3 regions of the Flavonifractor sp. HCP28S3_F3 genome follow, and region 1 is predicted to be linked to each of the others. Evidence: riboswitches for the same ligand, from Rfam matches in the RefSeq annotation. Region 1 holds a riboswitch; each other region holds the start of a gene.
The links. Region 1 has a riboswitch for cobalamin ahead of ACTNB1_RS02725 (hypothetical protein). Riboswitches for the same ligand answer to the same signal wherever they lie in the genome.

Region 1 (7,152 bases):
ATGGACCGCTCGGTGCTGGAGGGTGATCCCCACTCCATCATTGAGGGCATGCTGCTGGGCGGCTACGCCATCGGGGCCGACAAGGGCTACGTCTACGTCCGGGCGGAGTACCCCCTGGCGGTGGAGCGGCTGGGCGCCGCCATCGACCAGGCCCGGGCCGCCGGGCTGCTGGGCCAGGACATTCTGGGCTCCGGAGTCAGCTTCGACCTGGAGATCCGCATTGGCGCCGGCGCCTTCGTCTGCGGCGAGGAGACCGCCCTGCTGGCCTCCATCGAGGGTATGAGAGGCGAACCCCGCCAAAAGCCCCCCTTCCCCTTCGAGTCCGGCCTGTTTGAAAAGCCCACCATCATCAACAACGTAGAGACCCTGGCCAACGTGGCCCCCATCATCCTCAACGGGGCGGCCTGGTATGCCTCCTTCGGCACCGAGAAGAGCAAGGGCACCAAGGTCTTTGCCCTGGCGGGCGCCATCGTCAACGCCGGCATCATCGAGGTGCCCATGGGCACCGTGCTGGGCGACATCGTGTACAAGATCGGCGGCGGCATCGTGGACGGCAAGGGCTTTAAGGCCATCCAGTCCGGCGGCCCCTCCGGCGGCTGCCTGACCAAGGAGCACCTGAACGTGACGGTGGACTACGAGTCCCTGTCCGCCCTGGGAGCCATCATGGGCTCCGGCGGCCTGATCGTCATGAACGAGGACACCTGCATGGTGGACACCGCCCGGTATTTTATGGACTTCATCCGGGACGAGAGCTGCGGCAAGTGCCTGCCCTGCCGGGTGGGCACCAAGCGGATGCTGGAGATCCTGGAGCGGATCACCCAGGGCAAGGGCCAGGAGGGCGACATCGAGATGCTGGAGGAGCTGGCCTCCACCCTGCAGCAGACCGCCATGTGCGGCCTGGGCCAGACCGCTTCCAACCCCGTTCTGTCCACCATCCGCTACTTCCGGGAGGAGTACGAGACCCACATCAAGGCCAAGCACTGCGACGCCGGGGTGTGCTCCGAGCTGTATACCTCCCCCTGCCGCAATGCCTGTCCCGCCGGGGTCAACGTGCCCGGCTACCTGTCCCTGGTGGCCTCCGGCCGTCTGGGGGACGCCTACCGGCTCATCCGTCAGGACAATCCCTTCCCCGCTGTCTGCGGCCGTGTGTGTACCCACCCCTGCGAGCAGCATTGCCGCCGCTCCCAGGTGGATGAACCCCTGGCCATCTGCTCCATCAAGCGGTTCGTGGGCGACCACGTGCTCAGCGGCGAGTATGAAGTACCCCCCGTCAAGCCCAACCCGCCCACCGGCAAGCATGTCTCGGTGGTGGGCGCCGGTCCCTCCGGCCTCACCTGCGCCTACTATCTGGCCAAGCTGGGCCACAAGGTGGACGTGTACGAGGCCGATGCCGTGGCCGGCGGCGTGCTGTACTGGGGCATCCCCGAGTACCGCCTGCCCAACGAGGTGCTGGCCAAGGAAATCGCCGCCATTGAGGAGGCGGGCGTCACCATCCATACCAATTCCCGCATCGGCTCCCGTGCCGGCTGCATCATGACGGTCAACGAGCTCATGGAGCGCAGCGACGCAGTGTACATGGCCATCGGCACCCAGAAGCCCATGCGCATGGACGTTCCCGGCGAGGACCTGGAGGGCGTGGAAAGCGGTCTGGCCTTCCTGCGCCGGGTGGGCCTCCATGTGGACCGCACCGTGCCCCGCCGTCTGGTGGTCATCGGCGGCGGCTCCACCGCCATGGACTGCGCCCGCACCGCCCGCCGCCTGGGGGCGGAGGAGGTCACCGTGGCCTACCGCCGCACGGTGGACGAGATGCCCGCCGGCGCGGAGGAGGTTGCCGAGGCCCGGGAAGAGGGCATCAACCTCATCGAGCTGGCCTCTCCCGTGGAGATCCTGGGGGAGAACGGCAAGGTCACCGGCATCCGGCTGGTCCGCCGGGAGCTGGCCGACTTCGGCAAGGACGGCCGCATGCGCAGCCGCCACATCCCCGGCTCCGAGTTTGACATCCCCTGCGACGGGGTGGTGGCCGCCGTCAACCAGGGTCTGGACGCCAACACCCTGCCCACCGACGAGGGCGGCAAGAACTTTGCCACCGACCGCTTCACCGGTGAGACCAAGCGGCCCGGCATGTTTGCCGGCGGCGACGCGGCCGCCCACGGCAGCCGGGTGGTCATCAACGCCATCGCCGACGGCAAGAAGGCCGCCGCGGGCATCGACCGCTATCTGGGCGGCGCCGGCGTGCTGAACAAGGGCGAGGAGATCGACATCCCCGTCATCCCCGTGGGCGACGTGGAAGCCCACGACCGCTTCCCCACCCGCTGCCTGGGCGTGGAAGACCGGGTGGACAATTTCCGCGAGGTGGCCCAGGGCTACCACAATCTGGACGCCATGGCCGAGTGCCTGCGCTGCCTGCACTGCGATAGGAGGTAAGGAAGATGCTGAATCTGACCATCAACGGAAAGCCGTGTCAGGCCCAGGAGGGCTCCACCATCCTGGAGGCCGCCCGGCAGAACGGCATCCACATCCCCTCCCTTTGCTACCTGAAGGACGTCCACCAGTACGGCACCTGCCGCATCTGCGTGGTGGAGGTGGAGGGCATGCGCAACCTCCAGGCCTCCTGCATGGTGAAGGCCAGGGAGGGCATGGTGATCCACACCAACAGCCCCAAGGTAAGAGCCAAGCGGAAGATGCTATACGAACTGCTGATTTCCAACCACCCCAAGGACTGCCTGTCCTGTTCCCGGAACCAGAGCTGCGAGCTCCAGGCTCTGGGCCAGGAGCTGGGAGTCACCGAAGCCCGCATTTCCGGCGAGATGGGTCCCTGCCATGTGGACGTGTCCCCCTCCATCACCCGGGACACCTCCAAGTGCATCCTGTGCCGCCGGTGCGTCACGGTCTGTAACCAGATCCAGGAGGTGGGGGCCATCAACGCCCAGAACCGGGGCTTTGACACCGTCATCTCCCCCGCCATGGGCCTGCCCCTCAACTCCACCGCCTGCGCTATGTGCGGCCAGTGCGTCTCCGTCTGCCCCACCGGGGCTTTGACCGAGACCGACGCCATCCAGCCTGTCTGGCGGGCCCTGGAGGATGAGAAGAAGGTCACCGTCATCCAGGTGGCCCCCGCGGTCCGTGCCGCTCTGGGCGAGGAGTTCGGGATGCCCACCGGCACCCGCTGCACCGGCAAGATCGCCGCCGCCCTCCACGCCCTGGGCTTTGACCACGTATTCGATACCGACTTTGCCGCCGACCTGACCATCCTGGAGGAGGGCACCGAACTGCTCCAGCGGCTGAAGTCTGCCCTCACCGGCGGGGATGCGGTGCTGCCTATGCTCACCTCCTGCTCCCCCGGCTGGATCAAGCACATCGAGCACGCCTTCCCCAATGAGCTGGACCACCTGTCCACCTGCAAGTCCCCCCACACCATGATGGGGGCCCTGGTGAAGTCCTTCTACGCGGAAAAGGTGGGCATCGACCCGGCTGACATCTACATGATCTCCGTCATGCCCTGCACCGCCAAGAAGTACGAGATCCAGCGTCCGGAGATGGAGGTGGTGGGCCGCCGGGACGTGGACGCGGTGCTCACCACCCGGGAGCTGGCCCGGATGATTAAATCCGCCGGCATCGACTTTGTTAACCTGCCCGACGAGAAGTTTGACGATCCCCTGGGCCTGTGCTCCGGCGCTGCCGACATTTTCGGCGTCACCGGCGGCGTGATGGAGGCCGCCCTGCGCACCGTGTACGAGCTGACCACCGGTCGGGAGCTGCCCTTCGACGGCCTCCACGTGGCCCCCATTGTGGGCCTGGAGCTGGTAAAGGAGGCGGCAGTGACCTTTGAGAACGTGCTGCCCGAGTACTCCTTCCTGGAGGGCGTCACCGCCCGCATTGCGGTCACTTCCAGCCTGAAGGGGGCGGACATCCTCATGCGGGACGTAGCGGCAGGCACCTCCCCCTACCACTTTATCGAGGTCATGGGCTGTCCCGGCGGCTGTATTAACGGCGGTGGCCAGCCCCGGAACCGGGAGGAGGGCTACCGGGAGAAGCGGATGCGGGCCCTGTACAGCGAGGACGAGTCCAAGACCCTCCGTAAGAGCCACGAGAACCCCGATCTGCTGAAGCTGTATGAGGAGTACCTGGGCCAGCCCTGCGGTCACAGGTCCCATGAGCTGCTCCACACCACCTATACCCCCAGAGGACTGTATAACGAACTGGTCAAGTGACTGGAACAGAAGCGGGCGGACGCCAAGGCGCCCGCCCGCTTCCGGCATACATATGTGCTCGGTGCTCGTGGGCCTTGACAAGCACCAGTCCCATCCCTTAGAATGGATTTAAAGATAAAACAGCCCTCCAAGTGCCCAGTTCTGCTGGGTGAAAAGGGAATCGGGTGTAAATCCCGAGCGATCCGGTCACTGTAAACGGGGAGCGAGCCGCAGCACCGCCATTGTCCCGCCCACGGGACGAGAAGGCGCGGCAAGCGTGGAGCCGTGAGCCAGGAAACCTGCTTGGAACGGGCGGATGGGAATCTTCCGCAGAAAGAGGCCTGTCCAGCGTTGTCGCGCTTTGACAGCCTGGCAGTCCGCTTTCTCCGGAAAGCGGACTTTTTTATTGCCCCGGCGGGCATACGGACGAAAGGAGGAGCACACCATGCAAAAAAAGACACAGCGGCATCCCTTCCGCGACTGGGCAAAGCGGCCTCAGCCGAGAACTGCTCGCCCGTCTCAGCCGGTGCTTCCCCTAACGCCGGAGCAGCAGGCTCAGCTGGCGGTGCTGGAGGCTCTGCGCACCCGACTGGGACGCATGCCGCTGCGGGAGGAGCTGCCCCCCTATCTGCGCATGGGATTGGCCGCCTCCTTTGGCTCTCTGGGCAGCGCCTTCCGGCAGGCAGACCGTATTTCCCCATCCCGCTCGGTCACACCGGAAGCAAAGTCCTGAAGGCACGTTGATACAAAAAACCTGCCGCAGATGATCTGCGGCAGGTTTTTTACGTGTATTATGTCAGCGTTCAGCGTCTTACCACTGAGTCAGTTCCAGATACAGGTCCTTGTACTGTCTGGCCGACCGCTCCCAGGAGACGTCCTTCGCCATATCCCGCTGGACCACCTCGTCCCAGTGATAGCGGTTGTTGAAGTAGAGGGTCTTGGCCCGGTTGATGGCGCCCAGCAGCAGGCCCGCGTCATACCGGTCAAAGGTAAAGCCGTTGCCCTCGCCGTTGAACTCGTTGTAGGGCTCCACGGTGTCCTTCAGTCCGCCGGTCTCCCGGACAATGGGCAGGGTGCCGTAGTGCATGGCGTTGAGCTGGGTCAGTCCGCAGGGCTCAAAGCGGGAGGGCACCAGCAGGGCGTCAGCACCGGCGTAGATGCGGTGAGCTCTCCCCTCGTCATACTGAATGCAGGCGCTGAAGGTACCCTTGTAGGCTCCCTCGTAGCCCCGGAAGGCGTCCTCGTACTGCTTGTCACCGGTACCCAGAACCACCACCTGTGTGTTGCCGTCCAGCACCTGGGGAATGATGGCGTTGACCAGGTCCAGCCCCTTCTGATTGGTAAGACGGGAGATCAGGCCAATGACAAACTTACCAGTATCCTGCTCCAGGCCCAGTTCCTTCTGGAGAGCCAGCTTGTTGGCCATCTTGTGGTCCAGCACGTTGCCCAGGCCGTAGTTTTCCGCCAGGGCGGGATCGGTCTCCGGGTTCCACATGTCGTAGTCAATGCCGTTGACGATGCCCCGAAGCTTGCCGCTGTGATAGCGCAGGTGGTCCTCCAGCCGCTCGCCATATTCGCTGGTCTGGATCTCCCAGGCGTAGGTACCGCTGACGGTAGTGATGCGGTCGGCGTAGGCCAGGCCGCCCTTGAGCATGTTGGCCTCCACCCAGTCCTGCTTCAGAGCGCCCATGCCGAACGCCTCGTCAGGCAGGCCGGACCAGTACTGGATGGTGGGGATGTTGTACACACCCTGGAAGCGGAGGTTGTGGATGGTGATGACCGACTTGGCGCGGCCAACCGGGGAATCCTTGAACAGGGTGCGCAGATACACCGGCACCAGAGCGGCCTGCCAGTCGTGGCAGTGGACCACGTCGGGAATCCAGTTCATATAGTTCAGGGCAGCCAGAGCGGCCTTGCTAAAGAAGCAGTACTTGGGGATGTCGTCCACCAGATTGGTGTAGGGGTTGCCCCAGGAGAAGAACTCCTCATTGTCGATGAAGTCGTACACGACGCCGTCCCAGATGTACTCCATGATCCCCACGTAGTAATTGCGTCCGGTCTTGCCCAGGTCCATGTAGAACTCGCCCCGGTAGACCATTTTGTTCTGATACTCCTGAGGGATGCAGGCATAGCGGGGCAGAATCACCCGGACGTCACAGTTCAGCCGGGCCAGCTCCCGGGGCAGAGCGTACATTACATCCCCCAGGCCTCCCGTCTTGACAAAGGGATGACACTCCGAACCGATGAATGCCACGCTCCGGCGGGGCAGGTTGGGCACTTCCTGCACAGGTGCGGTCTCCACCACAGGGGCAGCCTTCTCCTCCACGGGAGCAGCCTCCACCACAGGAGTTGTCTTCTCCTCAACGGGAGCGGTCTTTTCCTCAACAGGGGCAGCTTTCTTCACAGCAGAGCTCTTCTTGGCAGCAGCCGTCTTCTTCGGGGCAGAAGCAGTTTTCTTCTCCGCAGCGGCGGTCTTCTTGGCTGCGGGAGCAGCCTTCTTTCTGGTCGTCTTTTTGGGCGTGGGCTCCGCCTTTTCCTCGGCGGGAGCAGCCTTTTCCACCTCAGGGGCAGCCTTCTCCACCACGGGGGCGGCCTTCTCCACCACGGGGGCGGCCTTCTCCACTACGGGGGCGGCCTTCTCCACTACGGGGGCGGCCTTTTCCACTACGGGGGCGGCCTTTTCCACTACGGGGGCGGCCTTCTCCACTACGGGGGCGGCCTTCTCCTCCACGGGAGCGGCCTTCTCCACTACAGGATCGGCCTTCTCCACCACAGGGGCAGCCTTCTCCACCACATGGGCAGCCTTCTCCTCCACGGGAGCGGCCTTTTCCACTACGGGGGCAGCTTTTCCCACTGCGGGAGTAGTCTTCGACGCCGCAGTCTCAGTTTTCTTTTTGGATGCGGTCTTCTTTACGTTCATGGAATCCGCTTTTTCACGTGCCATCATGAACCTTCCTTTCAC
Region 2 (7,152 bases), on a different contig from region 1:
TGACGATCTCCACCTCGGTGGGACTCAGGACATAGCCTTTATTGATGGTCAGCTTGTCGATGGAGAGGGTGACGGTGGCCTTGTCCTCGGGCTTGATCTCTCCGGCCTTGGTAACGGTGATGGAGGCCGTGGCAGTCTTGTTGCCGTCCGCCGTGGTGACGGTGATGGTAGCGGTGCCTTCTGCCACGCCGGTGACCAGGCCGGTTTTGCTGACAGTGGCCACCTCCGGCTTGCTGCTGGAGAAGGTAACATTCTTGTTTGCCGCCGTGGCGGGAATGACCAGGGCATTGAGCTGTGCCGTCTTGCCGGTCTCGATCTTTGCGCTGGTGGGAGTCAGAGTCACGCCGGTGACCGTCGTGCCGCCGCTGCTGCCGAAGGTCACGTCATTCATGTCATACAGGCTGTTCCCTCTGGGGTTTGCATAGAACCGGCTGAGGGCCGCCAGGGTGTAGAGAGCCTGCTCGGTAGCCATGCCGTCAGAGCCACCGTTCATGGAGTGGCGGAAGGAGCCGTCCTCCAAAGCGTACATCAGCAGGCCGTCCACCAGGCTGGAGCCCACTTTGATGAAGCGCTCGTCCTGATCCGGGTCGATGCCCAGGGTGCACAGGGCCACGATCACCTGGCTGGTGGCCTCCGGATTGCCGTAGGAACCGTCGGTGCCTTGGGCCTGGGACAGGTGGGTCACCGACTTGTCCACGGCCTCTTTTACATCCTCACGGGTATTGTAATAAGGGGCCAGAGCCTGGAGGGCCATGCCGGTGATGTCTACATCAAAGGACGGGCCGCTGAGGCCGAAGCCGCCTTCCTCGGCCTGATAGACGCCCAGCAGCTTATCGATCATCTGCTGTTCGGTCATGGTAACGGATTCTGGGCGGGATTCCTTCAGGCTGGCATGAGCATTGATGGCCAGCAGGGCGTAAATCAGCTCATTGGAGCCCTGCATATCGCCCAACACAGCTCCATTCCAATAGGTTTCCTTGTTCCAGCTGTAATCCAACAAATTGACGCCGCCCACATCGGTGGGATCCTTACCGATGGCGGTCAGAGCCAGGGCCAGCCGCTGGGTCTCGGTGATCTTATTGTCCCAGGGGCGGGAGCTTACCTTTTTCTGCTCCTGCACCTTTTCATAGGCGGAGGCATAGTAGGTCTCATAGAAATTTTCGGGCACTTCGATGCCTGCCCGGGCCAAGCCCAGGATGCTCCACTCCTGAAGGAAGGCAGGAGCGTTGTTCAGGGCATTGAGCTGGTATGCGCCGGTCTTGGCCAGGGCATCGGCCACCTGCTCCTCTACCGGTTTGTTGAGGGCGGGGTCGCCGGCCTTCACATGAACCGTGAGTTCAATGGTTTTGGTGCCGTTGGTGGTATCCTTGGCGGTGCCTTTGAGGGTGACGGTTCCTTCCTTTACGCCCTTGATGAGCCACTGGTCGTTGGAAACAGTGCCCTCTTCCAGGGAGAAGTCTTCATCGCCCTGCATGATGACGGGATAGCTGCGGTAGGCAAGCACCTGGCCTTCGCCGCTCTGCTCCCAGGTCATGTAGCTCTCGGAGACGTGGAGACCCTTGGGATACTTCTCCGGCCATTTGGTATCGTTCTCGCCGGTGAAAATCAGTCCGGCGTCGATGGTCTCACCCACCTTGACGGTCAGTTCTGTTTTCTCCGCAGTCAAGGATTGCAGGGGATTGAGGTAGTTCAGCGTTACTTCCCTGGTATCCGTAAACTGTTTATCCAGTTTGGGATCTTTGGTAGTGACGGTGACGTTGACCATCCCTGCCTTCATGGGAATCAGGTTTTGTACCAGAGCGCTCTGGAATTCCATAATGGTTTTGTCGCTTGTGGTGACATCGTAGCTGCCGGCATAGGTAGCCCCTTCGGGCTCCACCTGGGCCATATGCTCCTCGCTGCCCACAATTGCTTCTCCATTTTCATCCACATGGCGCAGCGGGTTGAAGCTGGCCTCGCCGGGGGTGCCGTTCTGTCCGACGGAGTTGGGACTGCGGCGGTGAATGGTATATTCTCCCTCAAACAGGCACTTGATGCCGGTGGCTGCTGTGTAGCCGGCCGTTACCCGGACGGCGGCGGAGACGCCGTTGAGGGACGCCGTCAGGTTGGCAGTTCCTTCTTTATAGATGGTCACCCAGGCATCGGAATCCACATGGATCGCACTTGAATTACTGCTCTCCCAATCGAAGAGTCCGTAATAAACCGGGATCTCCTTTCCTTCTACCGATACATAGGGAACCAGCTCAAAGCCCTGGCTGCCCTCCACCGCATAGGTCTTATTGGTATAGTCCTCGCCGCCAATCTTCAGCTTCAGATCAAAATAGCTGGGCACCTTGGCCTCGATCTGGAAGGACTGGAGCTCCTTTCGCGGCGCACCTTCTGTCCCCTTCAAGAACGCCGTGACCGTCACCGTACCGGCATCGCGCACCCATACTCTGGTCTGCTCCGAGTCTTTGTCATAATATACCATGATGGGGGCATCGGTGGCGTGTGAGGGGGTCTCCCACTCCAGCTGATCGCCCTGGTAGCCGTCAATGGTCAGCGCGGCTACATCGCCGCCCTGCTCGCCGAATACGCTTACCTTCAGCACATCATCCGGCTCTTCAATCGAGGCAGTTTCCTCGGTAATCAGGTTTGTAACGGTTACAGCCTTGAAGTCGGGCTTGACATACTCCTGCTCCTCCCCCAGCCAGGGAAGGCCCTTGTCACTCTGGTGCCACTCCATGCCGCCATAGCGGTGTGTGTTGAGCATGGCGCGGAAGCTGTCCTCTTTTTGCTTGGCGACGTCCTGACTGTCCACCATGGAAGTACCGGTATCAGTGCCAATTGCTTTTCCCTCCGGCCAGTAGCTGTGGAGAATATGTCCGCCGTTTCCGGTCATTACCAGCCCGCCGGAGCCGCTGCCGCCGGGCATTTGATACACATAGCAGTTGGCAATGACAGAGCCGGAGAACATCGTTCCCACAAGACCGCCATATTGGGTGTCCGCCCAGGAATAGCAGTTGATCAGCTTACCATAGAGCTTATCCACCAGGGGCACATTGGTGATGCTGCCGTTGGCACCCAGGTTCTGAATCACGCCGCTGGGGCCAAGGGTGTTGATGACAGGATTCGGATACTTGTCTGCACCTGCAAAGGTTACGGTAAAGCCATTGCCGTCCAGCACACCATTGAAAGGCTTGATTTGGGTACCAAACGGATCGTAAGTACCCACATAGTCCACAATGTCGTTTTTCAGTTTATAGTAGCCGGCGCCGCCTTTTGTCGAAAGCTCCGCCAGCTCCTCGGCTGTGGAAATCATCGTCCACTCCTGGCCCTCCGGCAGCTCCGTCACCGCAGCCGGATCTGCGATCTCAACCAGAGCGTCGACAGCGTTTTTCAGGGAAGCAGTCTGCTCGGCCAGCTTTTCCGCAGTAGCGGCTGGATTCTGTAAAAGGTTTTTGGCAGGCTTGAGGGCTGCCTGTACGGCAGACCAGCTGGCATCGGTATACCGGCCCTTTTCACTGGGCACTTTTGCGATCTCGTCCTGAAGGGCCACACGTTCCGCCGCCGTTGCCGTGGTGCGGTCGGGAACTAAGCCGTCAATTGCCGCCTGCAAATCCTTCCTTGCCCCATCAATGGCGGCCTGGGTGGCGTCTGCATTGTCCAGAACGGCTTTTGCCTTGTCACGGGCAGCCACAAAGGCCTCCCAACTCTCAGATGTATAAGTAACATCTTCTTCGTCAGGAACGGCATTTGTATTGTCCTTTACCCTGTCGTACAGCTCCTGAAGTGCCGTGCGATCCGCCGCAGGTTTCTCTGAAGCAATCGGCTTGGGCACGCCGCCCTCGTCCATAGCCCAGTACAGCAGCCCGGCCTCGTGGACAGCGTTCAGCTGCGCCATGGCATACGGATATTCGTCAGCATTGATTTTCTTGTTGTTCGTATCGGTAAAGTCGCCATTGTATACAGCGTCATAGAGGGTATAATAGCAGTTTTCAATGACAGGCAGACCGGTCGCCTCACCAACAAAGCCGGAGTCGGCGTTATCCGTTGTAGAGAGGCAGTTTTTAATGGTGCCGCCAGCCATGGTGCCAACAAACCCGGCAAAGCACCACGCGGTATAATCATATCCGGCCCCAGACCAGCAGTTATTCACTGTTCCGCCTGTCTGTGTGCGGGCCAGCGCACCTACGGTATCGTCCTCGCCTGCTACTTCACCGTCCAGGCAGAGGTTCTGTACGGTGCCGCTCAGGGTGTTAAACAGCGGCTGGCCGGCCACAGTAATGGTGTAGCCATTACCGTCCAGGGTTCCGGAAAAGTCAATGGCTGTCCATCCGCTCAGTTCAATATCCGCTGTCAGGACATAGCTGCCGTCAGTCATTCCGGCCAGGTCCTCCTGGCTGGACACCTCTGTTACGCCCTCCGCCGCCAGTACACCGCTGGGCAGCAATCCCAGTACCATGACAAACACCAGCAGCAGGCTCAATACTCGTTTCTTCATATTTGCTCCGTCTCTCCTTTTGAGTGTCGCTCTGCCAGGGCATAAAAAATGCCGTGACAGATCCCAATGATCGCCACAGCCGTGTTCCCATGGTCGGGTCGCATTTCGACGACCCTTTGCATTCCTTGTAGGTCTTCTGACTTGCGCTTCCGGAGAAATTCCCCACAACGCCGGATCTGCCTTCCCAGGTCTCCCCAGTGACTGACTTTCGTCAACGATCCGGTGTCTCGGCGCTTACAGCGGCGGTTACCGTTCGGGACTTGCACCCGATTCCCTTGTTCATCCCTCCCTCTGCTTCCGCCGAGACAGGGCCACAACAAATGCTCTATTTACTTGTCAGTTATCCATCTTCGCCTCCTGCCATTTCTCAAAATGCTCCGCGGCGGCAATTACGTTCTCCCACGAACGGAATCGCTCACAGAGGATCTTCGCCTGCGGTACATCACGTTTGCGCGGCGGGTATCCAAGGCGGCATCTGCGGCGGGTCACATCCTCCAGAGCACCGCAGATCTCCGGCTCCTCCGCCAGCATCTGTGACCAATCCGGCATAATCAAATCCGGTGTTGGCAATCGCCGCATCCCGGCTGCCCGCAGTGCGCCTGGCCAGGTACCAAACCGCGCTTTCAGGTAGATGCGATACAGAGAAAAGACCTCATCCTGTGTGGGCGCACGTCCCAGGCGTGACGCCGCATCGTGCAGAACAGCCAGCAAATCCTCGTCGGAATAACTGGCATAGACCGCCCTGCCAAGCCCACTGGACAGCGTAAGAGATGTATAAGGGTGCTTTTCGCCGTTGTCTGCGTACTCTGGTGGAGCTTGCTGTGCCCATTTCTGTATCAAATTGCGATATTGTTCTGCCTCTTGCGGCGTAAGCCTGGCTGGGCGAGCCTGTCTTCGCTTGCTGACGGTCTTCACCCCCTTCCGGTTTCGGGATCTGCTGCCGGTTCAGAAAACAAAAAGCCGGCAGACAATGGTGTCTGCCGGCAAAAAGCAGATATCCATTGCCGATCCCTGCAAATCGAGCGTTTGCACATCAAAAATGTACAAAAACCCTGGCCATCCCCATACATGGGCATGGCTGCAAAAATCGGCAATGGATACCACCTTGATCAATTACCATGGAACAGGCTGACAATCCTGGCTTATGGCCGGAGCCAAATACAGTAGAGGTAAGACTGCGCCGGATTCTCACCGGCTTGTCAGTTGGCATATGTCAAGCATATGACCTGTTCACGAAAATATTCTATCCGCTTTTTATGACGTTGTCAAGGGAATCCGAAGACAAGGATACCTATGGCAGCCCTTGTCTTCAACTGCCGACTTTTGCCGGGCTGGTTCTTTGGGTCAAACTTGCTGTTTCCTCAGGATCGGACTTCCGGGATCCACAGCTGGGGATGCTGTGGATCCCGGAGATCCTTGAGAGGGAAGTATGCTTCAACGAGGAGGCAGTTACTTTGCCAGTTCCTCGCCAAAACGCATCAGAATCATGGCCACTTCGGCCCGAGTAGCGGTGCCTTGCGGCACAATAGTGGTTGCGGTACGCCCGGTGATCAGCCCCTCCGCGTATGCCCAGCGCAGAGCCTCAACTGCCCAGTCGCTGGCGTTCCCGGCGTCAGTGAATGCCGAGAGATCACCAGCTGCGGCTGTATCATGCTTCATAAACTTGGCGTAACGGTAAAGCATAACGACCAGCTGCTCCCTGGTGATACTGTCAGTGCCACCGAACAGACCATTTCCGTAACCTGTGACGATGCCGTTCCCATTGGCCCAGGCTACGGCGTTAGTATACCAGGTATCCGGCGCCACATCGGTGAAGGCCGGGGCTTTACCGTCTCCGGCGGGCGAGCCCGCCAGGCGGTACAGCACGGCAGCCAGCATGGCGCGGCTCATCTCCGCGTCAGGGGAGAAGGTTGTTGTACTGGTGCCGTTGAACAGGCCGTTTTTATAGACGTACTGAACCGCCTCAAAATACCAGGCATCCTTATCCACATCCGTGAAAGGCAGACCGGCATCCAGAGCCGCGAAAGCCGCCTCAGCCTCTGTCAGTACGTTGTAGTTGCGAACCAGCTTCTTCTGGGTGTCGGTCAAGGCATCATATGCTTTCCGGGCCGCTTTGATCTTATCGCCGCTGTCCTTGGTAACAGTTCCGATGGCGTTGATGAGTTTTTCCACCGCCTGGGCCGCTTTCTGGTTATCGTCATAGCCGTGAGTTCCGGGAACTGTATGGTAGTCACCGGTATAGAAGAAGGTGATTTTATCGCCGTCGCTCAGGTAATACTGGTTCAGCGTTATCTCCGGCAGTGTACCGTTGACACGGTACATCCAACCACTGCCTTCGCCATGCTCCAGTTCGGAAAGGGTAACGCCGTTGGAATCCGTCACAGCGCTGACATAGGAGCCGCTGCCCTCATAGCGATATCCCGCCTCACGCAAGGCCGCCTGCAGCGCATCCCACGCCGTCCAGTCCTGACTACCGCTGCCGGTAAAGGTGTATGCGCTTAAATCAGCAAAGTTTTCGAAGCCGCCGCCGCTGACAGAAACCGTAGCCTGAATCTGTTCCGGCTGGGGATTCGGATTCTCTCCGCCCTTGGTTCCCTTTACTGTTACCGTCACAGAAACCGGGCGTTTATAGAACTGTTCAAACTGCGCGTAAGCCGGATTGCTGCCAA
Region 3 (7,152 bases), on a different contig from region 1:
CATACCGGGGAACAACTCCTTCAGCTGCACTGCCCGCCGGGCGGAGGCACAGCCGATGGGCTTGGTGCTATCCAGCTCGGTAACACCCTCAGGCAGCACCAGCACGTCTCTGGGGTCCTCCCGCTTGGAGAAGCCCGCCAGGGGGATGGCTGGGTTTTCCTCCATAGGCAGGTCTTTGCAGCTATGTACCGTCAGATCCGCCCGGCCATCCAGCAGGGCGGCGTCCAGTTCCTTCACGAACAGGCCCTTACCGCCGATTTTATCCAAAGTGCGGTCCAGGATCTTGTCCCCGGTGGTCTTCATAGTCACCAGTTCCAGAGTCACATCCGGATGACTGGCCCGAATGGCGTCCATCACCAGCTCCGACTGGATGACAGCCAGTTTGCTCTCCCGGCTGCCCACACGTATGGTCTTCATTCCAATCCCTCCAGTACGGCCCGGATTGCCTTGGCGGCCCGGGCGGTGCGGGCGTGGTCATCGCCTCGCCCGGCTACCCCGGCCACGATATTCTCCCCGGTGCACACCGCCGGGAAGAAGAAGGTGCACTCGTCAGGGGCGTCAGCCACGCTGACAGGGATGCCCAAAGCACGGGCCTCCTCCCCCACCGCCCGGTTGACACTCCGATCGTCGGTGGCGCTCACCGCCAGCTCCGCCCCGGCCAGATCGCCGGGGGCATAAGGCCGCTGGAGCCACTGCACCCCTTGGGGCAGGCTCTTGCACCGGGGGGCGATCATGACCACCTCTGCTCCGAAGCGGGAGAGCACCCCCGCCCGGCGGCAAGCCACCGCACCGCCGCCTACGATGACGGCTTTCTTCCCCGCCAGATCCACAAACAGAGGGAACCGGAAGGGTTTTTCACTGGGCTGGCTCCACTTGGGACGGGCGGCGGTATGGACCTCGATCTTGCGGGCGGCCCGCTCCAGGTCCTCCGGGGTCAGGCTCTCCTTCAGCCCGCCGGACAGCAGATCCACCGCACGGCTCACCGCCAGCTCCACCAGGTCACGGGCCTCCGGGCCGTCCAGGTCAGTGGACAGCACACGGGCGGTCACCGCCTGCTTCACCCGCTCCAGCCCGGGCAGGCAGGAGCGGTAGTTCTCCCACTGCTCCAGCTGGGAGAGGTATTTTTCCAGAATTTCTTCCGCTTCGGGGGGAATATCCCGGCACACCTCCACACCCAGGTCGTCCACGTTGTAGAGGGTAAAGCCGGGCAGCTCTCCCACTCCGGGCTCAATGTCCCGGGGGATGGCCAGATCCACCAGCACCTTGGGCGGCCGGCTCAATTCCGCCAGCTCATAGGCCGCTACGGTATAGTGGGGGCTGGTGGTGGCGGAAAGCACCAGATCCATTCCCTCCATGGCGTCGTACCGCTTTTCATAGGCCGTCACGGCGCACCCGGCGGGCACCACGGTCTGGCCGTGGTGGTAGCTGCGCAGGGTGACGGTGACGGCGCACCCGGCGGCGTGGAGCAGGTCGGCGGCCAGCCGCCCCATCTCCCCGTTGCCGATGACCAGGGCCTTTTTTCCCGCAAGACCATCCAAATGGGCGGCCAGCTTCTCCACACCGCTCTGAGCGGCGGAGCGGGGCACGCCCACAAAGCGCACCTTGCTTTTGATCTCCTTACCGGCGGCGGCAGCGTTACGGAACAGGGTCTCCAGCACGCTGTCCGCCGTACCCGCCTCCCGGGCGGTCTGGATGGCACCCTTCACCTGGGTGACGATCTGATCCTCTCCCCAGATTTGGGAACGGAGCCCTCCGGCCACCTCCATCAGCCGCCGGGCGGCCTGACGGCCTTTGCAGATGGTAAATACCTGAGCAAAGCGGGCATGGTCCACACCGGCGGCCTCGCACAGCAGCTCCCCCGGATCTACGTCCACCCCGTCGCCGCAAGACAGGTACAGCTCCGTGCGGTTACAGGTGGACAGCAGGGCGCAGCCCTCGATCCTGGGATCCTTCCACAGCCTGCGGTTCAGCTCCACTACCTGGCCCCGGGTGAAGGACAGCGCCTCCCGCAGGTCGATGGGTGCGTGGTACCAGTCCAGGCCGGCCATGATGAGATTCACGCCTGTTCCCCCTTCTTCACCAGCACCACGGAGAAGTAGCCGGTGCCGTCTTCCATATCGGCGAATTTGGGACACACCAGCTCACCCTCCATGCCGCAGTTGGCCACCATGGAGGCACGGTCCAGCAGGCCTCTCTGGGCCAGAGTATCTTTCAGGGCTCCGATCTCCTTGCCCGCCTTCATAAACACCAGGTTGGCGTCCAGGTCCAGGCAGTCGGACATATCCTTGTGGGAGGCGGGGACGATGAGCAGCCGCTCGCTCTTCTCGCACAGAGCCATGCCCAGCCGGGCTGCCACGGCGCAGAAGGAGGGCACACCGGGAATGATCTCCGCCTCGTATCCCCTGGCTGCCACCTTCTGGTGGAGGTAGAGATAAGTGGAGTATACCGTGGGGTCTCCCAGGGTGAGGAAGGCCACGTCCTTTCCCTGATCCAGCTGGGCGCACACCAGGTCGGCGTTTTGTTCATAGGCGGCGTCCAGGGCGGCTTCGTCCCGGATCATGGGGGCGGCGCAGTACAGCATCTCTTTCCCCTCCGCCAGGTCCCCGGCGATGGCCAGGGCGGTCTTTTCCCCCCGGCCGGCGTCAGGCACCGCCAGCACCGGCGACTGCCGGATGATGCGCTCGGCTTTTTTGGTGAGCAGCTCCGGGTCGCCGGGACCCATCCCCACCCCGTAGAGTTTCCCCTGATTCATACCTTTTCTTCCTCCTTGAGCAAGCGCAGGATCTCCCGTCGGGCCGCGCCGATGGTAGCGGGGGCGCCGTGGGTATCCAGCCCGTCTGCCTGCCGCAGCACCTCCATCAGATGGGCGATGCGGGGCAGGCGCAAATGATTGGCCCGGAGTGCCTCCGGGTTTGCAAACAGGTCTTCCGGCGTCCCCTCCAGCAGGACCTTTCCGCCTCCCAGCAGGTAGGCGTAGTCGCAGTAGAGGGGGACGATATCCATATCATGGGTGGCAATCAGGATGGTCATGTCCAGGCTGTCCCGCAATTGGACCAGCAGACGCATGATCTCCGTTACTCCCTGGGGATCCAGTCCGGCGGTGGGCTCGTCGAGAATGAGCACCTCCGGCTCCATCACCAGCACCCCGGCAATAGCCACCCGCTTCTTCTGGCCGTAGGACAGGGCGTGGGTGGGTCGGTCCCGCAGGCCGGAGGTACCGGTACGCTCCAGGGCCTCCTCCACCCGGCGGCGGACCTCCTCCGGCTCCAGTCCCAGATTCACTCCGCCGAAGGACACGTCCCGATACACGTCGGCGGAGAAGAGCTGGTCGTCCGGGTCCTGGAACACGATGCCCACCCGCCGGCGCAGGGCGGTCAGCCCCTTCCGGTCGTAGCGCACTGGCTGCCCGTCCAGCAGCACCTGCCCGCTCTTGGGGGTGAACACCCCGTTGAGGTTGAGGAACAGAGTGGATTTTCCCGCCCCGTTGGCCCCCAAAATGCCGGTGATGCTCCCCCGCTGTGCGGACAGCGTAATATGGTCCAGAGCGGTGGTTCCGTCCTCATAGGCGTAACACAGCTCTCTTGTTTCGATCGCGGGATTCATCCTACCGCCATCCTTTCCAAACATAGCACGAGCAGTTGTCCTCCAACTACCCCCACCGTCACCGGGATCAGCCACAGGCCGGGCGTATAGTCTCCGGCCAGGGTGGTGAGACTGCCGGCATACCCCCTTGACTCCAGGGCGGTATAAATGCTCTGGGCCTTGCGCCAGGCCCGGAGAAAGACCATGGAGGACAGCTCACCCAGGGAACGCACCGACCGGCGGAAGCCCTGATAGCCCAGACGGGATTCCTGGGCCAGACGGATGTTGGACGCCGTCTCCGCCAGCACGAAAATGAAGCGGTAAATGAGCTCCATCAGCTCCACCAGCAGCCGGGGCACGTGGAGCTTCTCCAGCGCCATGGTCAGGTCTGTGACCGGAGTGTTGAGGGACAAGAAGTACATGCACCCCACAGCGCCCATGGCTTTGCAGAACAACCGGGCTCCCTGGTACAGGTCTCCGGCGGTAAAGCCCCACAGCCGCTCTCCCACCGGGATGGCGGCCACGACCACCGTTCCCGCCGGGTAGCTGTGGATCAAAATCGTGATCCCGCCGATCACCAGGAAGGCCAGAGGCACCTTCAGGAAGTGGAGGTAGACCCTGACCGGCAGGCCTCCCAGGGCGGTAATGAGGATCCCCATCACCACCACCGTGGTCAGGCCCACCCACACGCTGTCGCAGCACAGGCACACCACCAGAGCCACCGCCGCCAGCGCCAGCTTGGGCAGGGGGGAAACCCGGCGCAGCCGGGACTGATAGGCGTAGCGGTCGGTGCCCATGGTCACTTCTCTCCCTTATTTTTATCGGATTTGGTTAACCGGCCCAGTACAAAGCCCACAACGCCCGCGCCGATGGCGGCCTGGAGTGCAAAGAGGAGGGACTCTACTTCGCCGCTGGCGGGCTCCAGAATGGGCTCGAACCAGGGCTCATAATCGGGATTCAGCTCTGTAATGGCCTCCTCGGCCGCGCCGTCGGCCCCGCCGAACTCGGCGTTGGGCAGCAGCCACAGGGGCACAGCGGCCAGGGCAATCACCAGAAGAATAAGGATCAAATTTTTCTGCCAAACTTTCATGTCCGTTCCCTCCTCACAGCACCCGCAGCTCCTGGAGCTGGGCCTTGCTGTACTTTTCCAGCACGTTGAAGATCACCACGGTGAGCAGACCCTCGGCGATGGCCAGAGGTATCTGCGTGACGGCGAAGATGGTAAGGAACTTCACCATACCGCCGTTTACGATCCCCAGTTGGAGGGAGGTAATCACGTAAGTAAACAGATCTCCCAGGGCGGCAGCGGCAAACACCGCCACGGCGGCGGGGGCATTGACCTTGCGCAGCAGCTTGTAGACCACCCAGGACAGGATGGGCCCGGCAATGGCCATGGAGAAGGTGTTGGCCCCCAGGGTGGTGAGGCCGCCATGTGCCAGCAGCAGGGCCTGGAACAGCAGAACGATAAGGCCCAGCACCGCCATAGTCAGGGGCCCAAACAGGATGGCGCCCAGGCCCACGCCGGTGGGGTGGGAGCAGGAGCCGTTGAAGGAGGGGATTTTCAGCGCGGACAGCACAAAGGCGAACGCTCCGCACATGGCCAGCAGGATCTTGGCCCGGGGTGCCTGTTCAATCCGTCTCTTAATGGAGAAGAAGCCCGCCACCACGAAGGGAATACACACCGCGCCCCACAGCAGGCACCAGTTTACCGGCAGGTAGCCCTCGGCGATATGCATGGCCCCGGCATTTACGGTGAACATCCCCGCCAATGCCGCCAGCATCCCCACCGTGAGGAGCATCTGATTTCGTTTGGATCGTCTCATAATCATTCATCCTTTCCTATCACTCGTAGGTATTTGGATCTCCGGACCGGGCAAGGTCTTCCGGCTCGAGCCTCTCTGCCGCCGCGCGTCTTCCCAGGTCTCCCCAGTGACATGGTGCCCGACGGCTCTTCTCTTACGGCAGCGGGACTGCGCGGGAATTGCACCCGACTTCCCTTTTCCCGGCCCCATCTATCTCAACAGGCTTATGCCTGGACCTGTCTGGCGTGCTCCACGAACATAGCCCGTACCCGTGGATATTCGCCCAAACCGGTGAGGACACAGCTGGTCTGATAGCCCATGCCCTCCAGAATGTTTTTCCAGGAGTCAGGCTCATCGCCGGCCAGGTCGTTTTTGGCGTGGTCACCGGCCACTGTCATGAGGGGCCGCAGCTCCACCTCTTTTACCTGGGGGCGCTCCTTCAGCCGCCGGAGGACAGCGTCAAAGTTGGGGTAACCCTCCACGGTGCCTACAATGACGTCGCTCCGACCCAGGTCGTGGAATGCATACTCCATCAGAGCATAGGCGGAATTGGCCTGATGCTCCGAGCCGTGGCCCATGTAGACTACCGCCCGTTCCTCGCTCCTGGGCGGCAGGATCTCCATCAGGGCGCGCCCCAGATCCAGGTAGTCCTCCGCTGCCGTCAGCAGGGGCACCCCCACCGTCAGCTTGTCAAACCGGCCCCGGAACTGCTCCGCCTGATCGGCCAGCTTATGGTACTCCTCCCCGTTCATCACGTGGGTGGGCTGGATCAGGATATCGGTATATCCCTCTCCGGCCAGCCGCTCCAAGGCGGTGGGCACGTCGTCGATCTCCACACCCCGCTCCCGTTTCCAGCGGCGCAGAATCATGCCGCTGGTAAAGGCCCGTCGGAGGGTACGCTCCGGAAAGGCGGCGGCCAGGTCCCGCTCGATGGCCGCGATATTTTTCTCTAAGGTATCGGCATAGCTGGTGCCGAAGGACACCGCCAGCAGGGCTTTTCCTTCCATGGTACTTCCTCCTGTGTTCATTCCCGGGCGTTGTTGCTGGCCTGGTAGAGCAGGGCGTTGCAGATAGCGGCGGCGATATTGCTGCCACCCTTGCGGCCCCGGGCCACAATGTGGGGGGTGTCCATGGTGAGGAGCAGTTCCTTGCTCTCCACCACATTGACGAAGCCCACCGGCACACCGATGATCAGGGCCGGAGCCCACTTGCCCTCCTCAATGAGCTCGCAGGCCCGCACCAGGGCGGTGGGGGCGTTGCCCACGGCCAGGATCACAGGGCCCTCCAGCGCCGCCGCCCGCTCCATGGACACGGTGGCCCGGGTCTCTCCCCGTGCCTTGGCCTCAGCGGCCACGTCGGGGTCGGACATAAAGCACACCGCTTTCCCGCCGAACTTCTCCAGCACCTTCTTGTTGACGCCGGAGAAGGCCATCTGGGTGTCGGTGACGATGGTACAGCCGCCCTTGATGGCGGCGATGCCCTTTTCCACCGCTCCGTCGGAAAATACCAGGTTGTCGGCATAGTCAAAGTCGGCGCTGGTGTGGATGGCCCGTTTAATGACGGGCAGCTGGTCGGCGGGGAACACCCGGTCGCCCAGCTCCTGGCCGATGATCTCCATGCTCCGCTCCTCGATATCGGCGGGAGCCACCCGCTGCAATTCTACTTTTTTCATATTATCTCTCTCCGTTCAGGATGCGGTAAATCTGTTCCATATCCAGGCTGGCCCGGAGGCCCTCCGCCAGCTTGTCGTACTGAAGCTGGGCGTAGG

Region 2: another riboswitch for cobalamin. It lies ahead of ACTNB1_RS09410 (S-layer homology domain-containing protein); the one in region 1 lies ahead of ACTNB1_RS02725 (hypothetical protein).
Region 3: another riboswitch for cobalamin. It lies ahead of ACTNB1_RS04120 (energy-coupling factor ABC transporter permease); the one in region 1 lies ahead of ACTNB1_RS02725 (hypothetical protein).

What each region holds. Positions count from the first base shown of each region.
Region 1 is NZ_JBQHUF010000002.1:13,538-20,689, reverse strand. It holds gene nuoF (NADH-quinone oxidoreductase subunit NuoF) at 1-2,424, shown strand, start outside; gene ACTNB1_RS02730 (NADH-dependent [FeFe] hydrogenase, group A6) at 2,430-4,211, shown strand; cobalamin riboswitch at 4,326-4,511, shown strand; gene ACTNB1_RS02725 (hypothetical protein) at 4,636-4,923, shown strand; gene ACTNB1_RS02720 (glycogen synthase) at 5,002-6,468, opposite strand.
Region 2 is NZ_JBQHUF010000009.1:45,591-52,742, forward strand. It holds gene ACTNB1_RS09410 (S-layer homology domain-containing protein) at 1-4,483, opposite strand, end outside; cobalamin riboswitch at 4,593-4,817, opposite strand; gene ACTNB1_RS09415 (homing endonuclease associated repeat-containing protein) at 4,820-5,398, opposite strand; cobalamin riboswitch at 5,593-5,728, opposite strand; gene ACTNB1_RS09420 (S-layer homology domain-containing protein) at 5,933-7,152, opposite strand, start outside.
Region 3 is NZ_JBQHUF010000003.1:28,613-35,764, reverse strand. It holds gene hemC (hydroxymethylbilane synthase) at 1-417, opposite strand, end outside; gene ACTNB1_RS04145 (NAD(P)-dependent oxidoreductase) at 414-2,060, opposite strand; gene cobI (precorrin-2 C(20)-methyltransferase) at 2,057-2,752, opposite strand; gene ACTNB1_RS04135 (ATP-binding cassette domain-containing protein) at 2,749-3,603, opposite strand; gene cbiQ (cobalt ECF transporter T component CbiQ) at 3,600-4,379, opposite strand; gene ACTNB1_RS04125 (energy-coupling factor ABC transporter substrate-binding protein) at 4,382-4,672, opposite strand; gene ACTNB1_RS04120 (energy-coupling factor ABC transporter permease) at 4,686-5,405, opposite strand; cobalamin riboswitch at 5,439-5,632, opposite strand; gene ACTNB1_RS04115 (sirohydrochlorin cobaltochelatase) at 5,609-6,391, opposite strand; gene ACTNB1_RS04110 (precorrin-8X methylmutase) at 6,409-7,056, opposite strand; gene ACTNB1_RS04105 (cobyric acid synthase) at 7,058-7,152, opposite strand, start outside.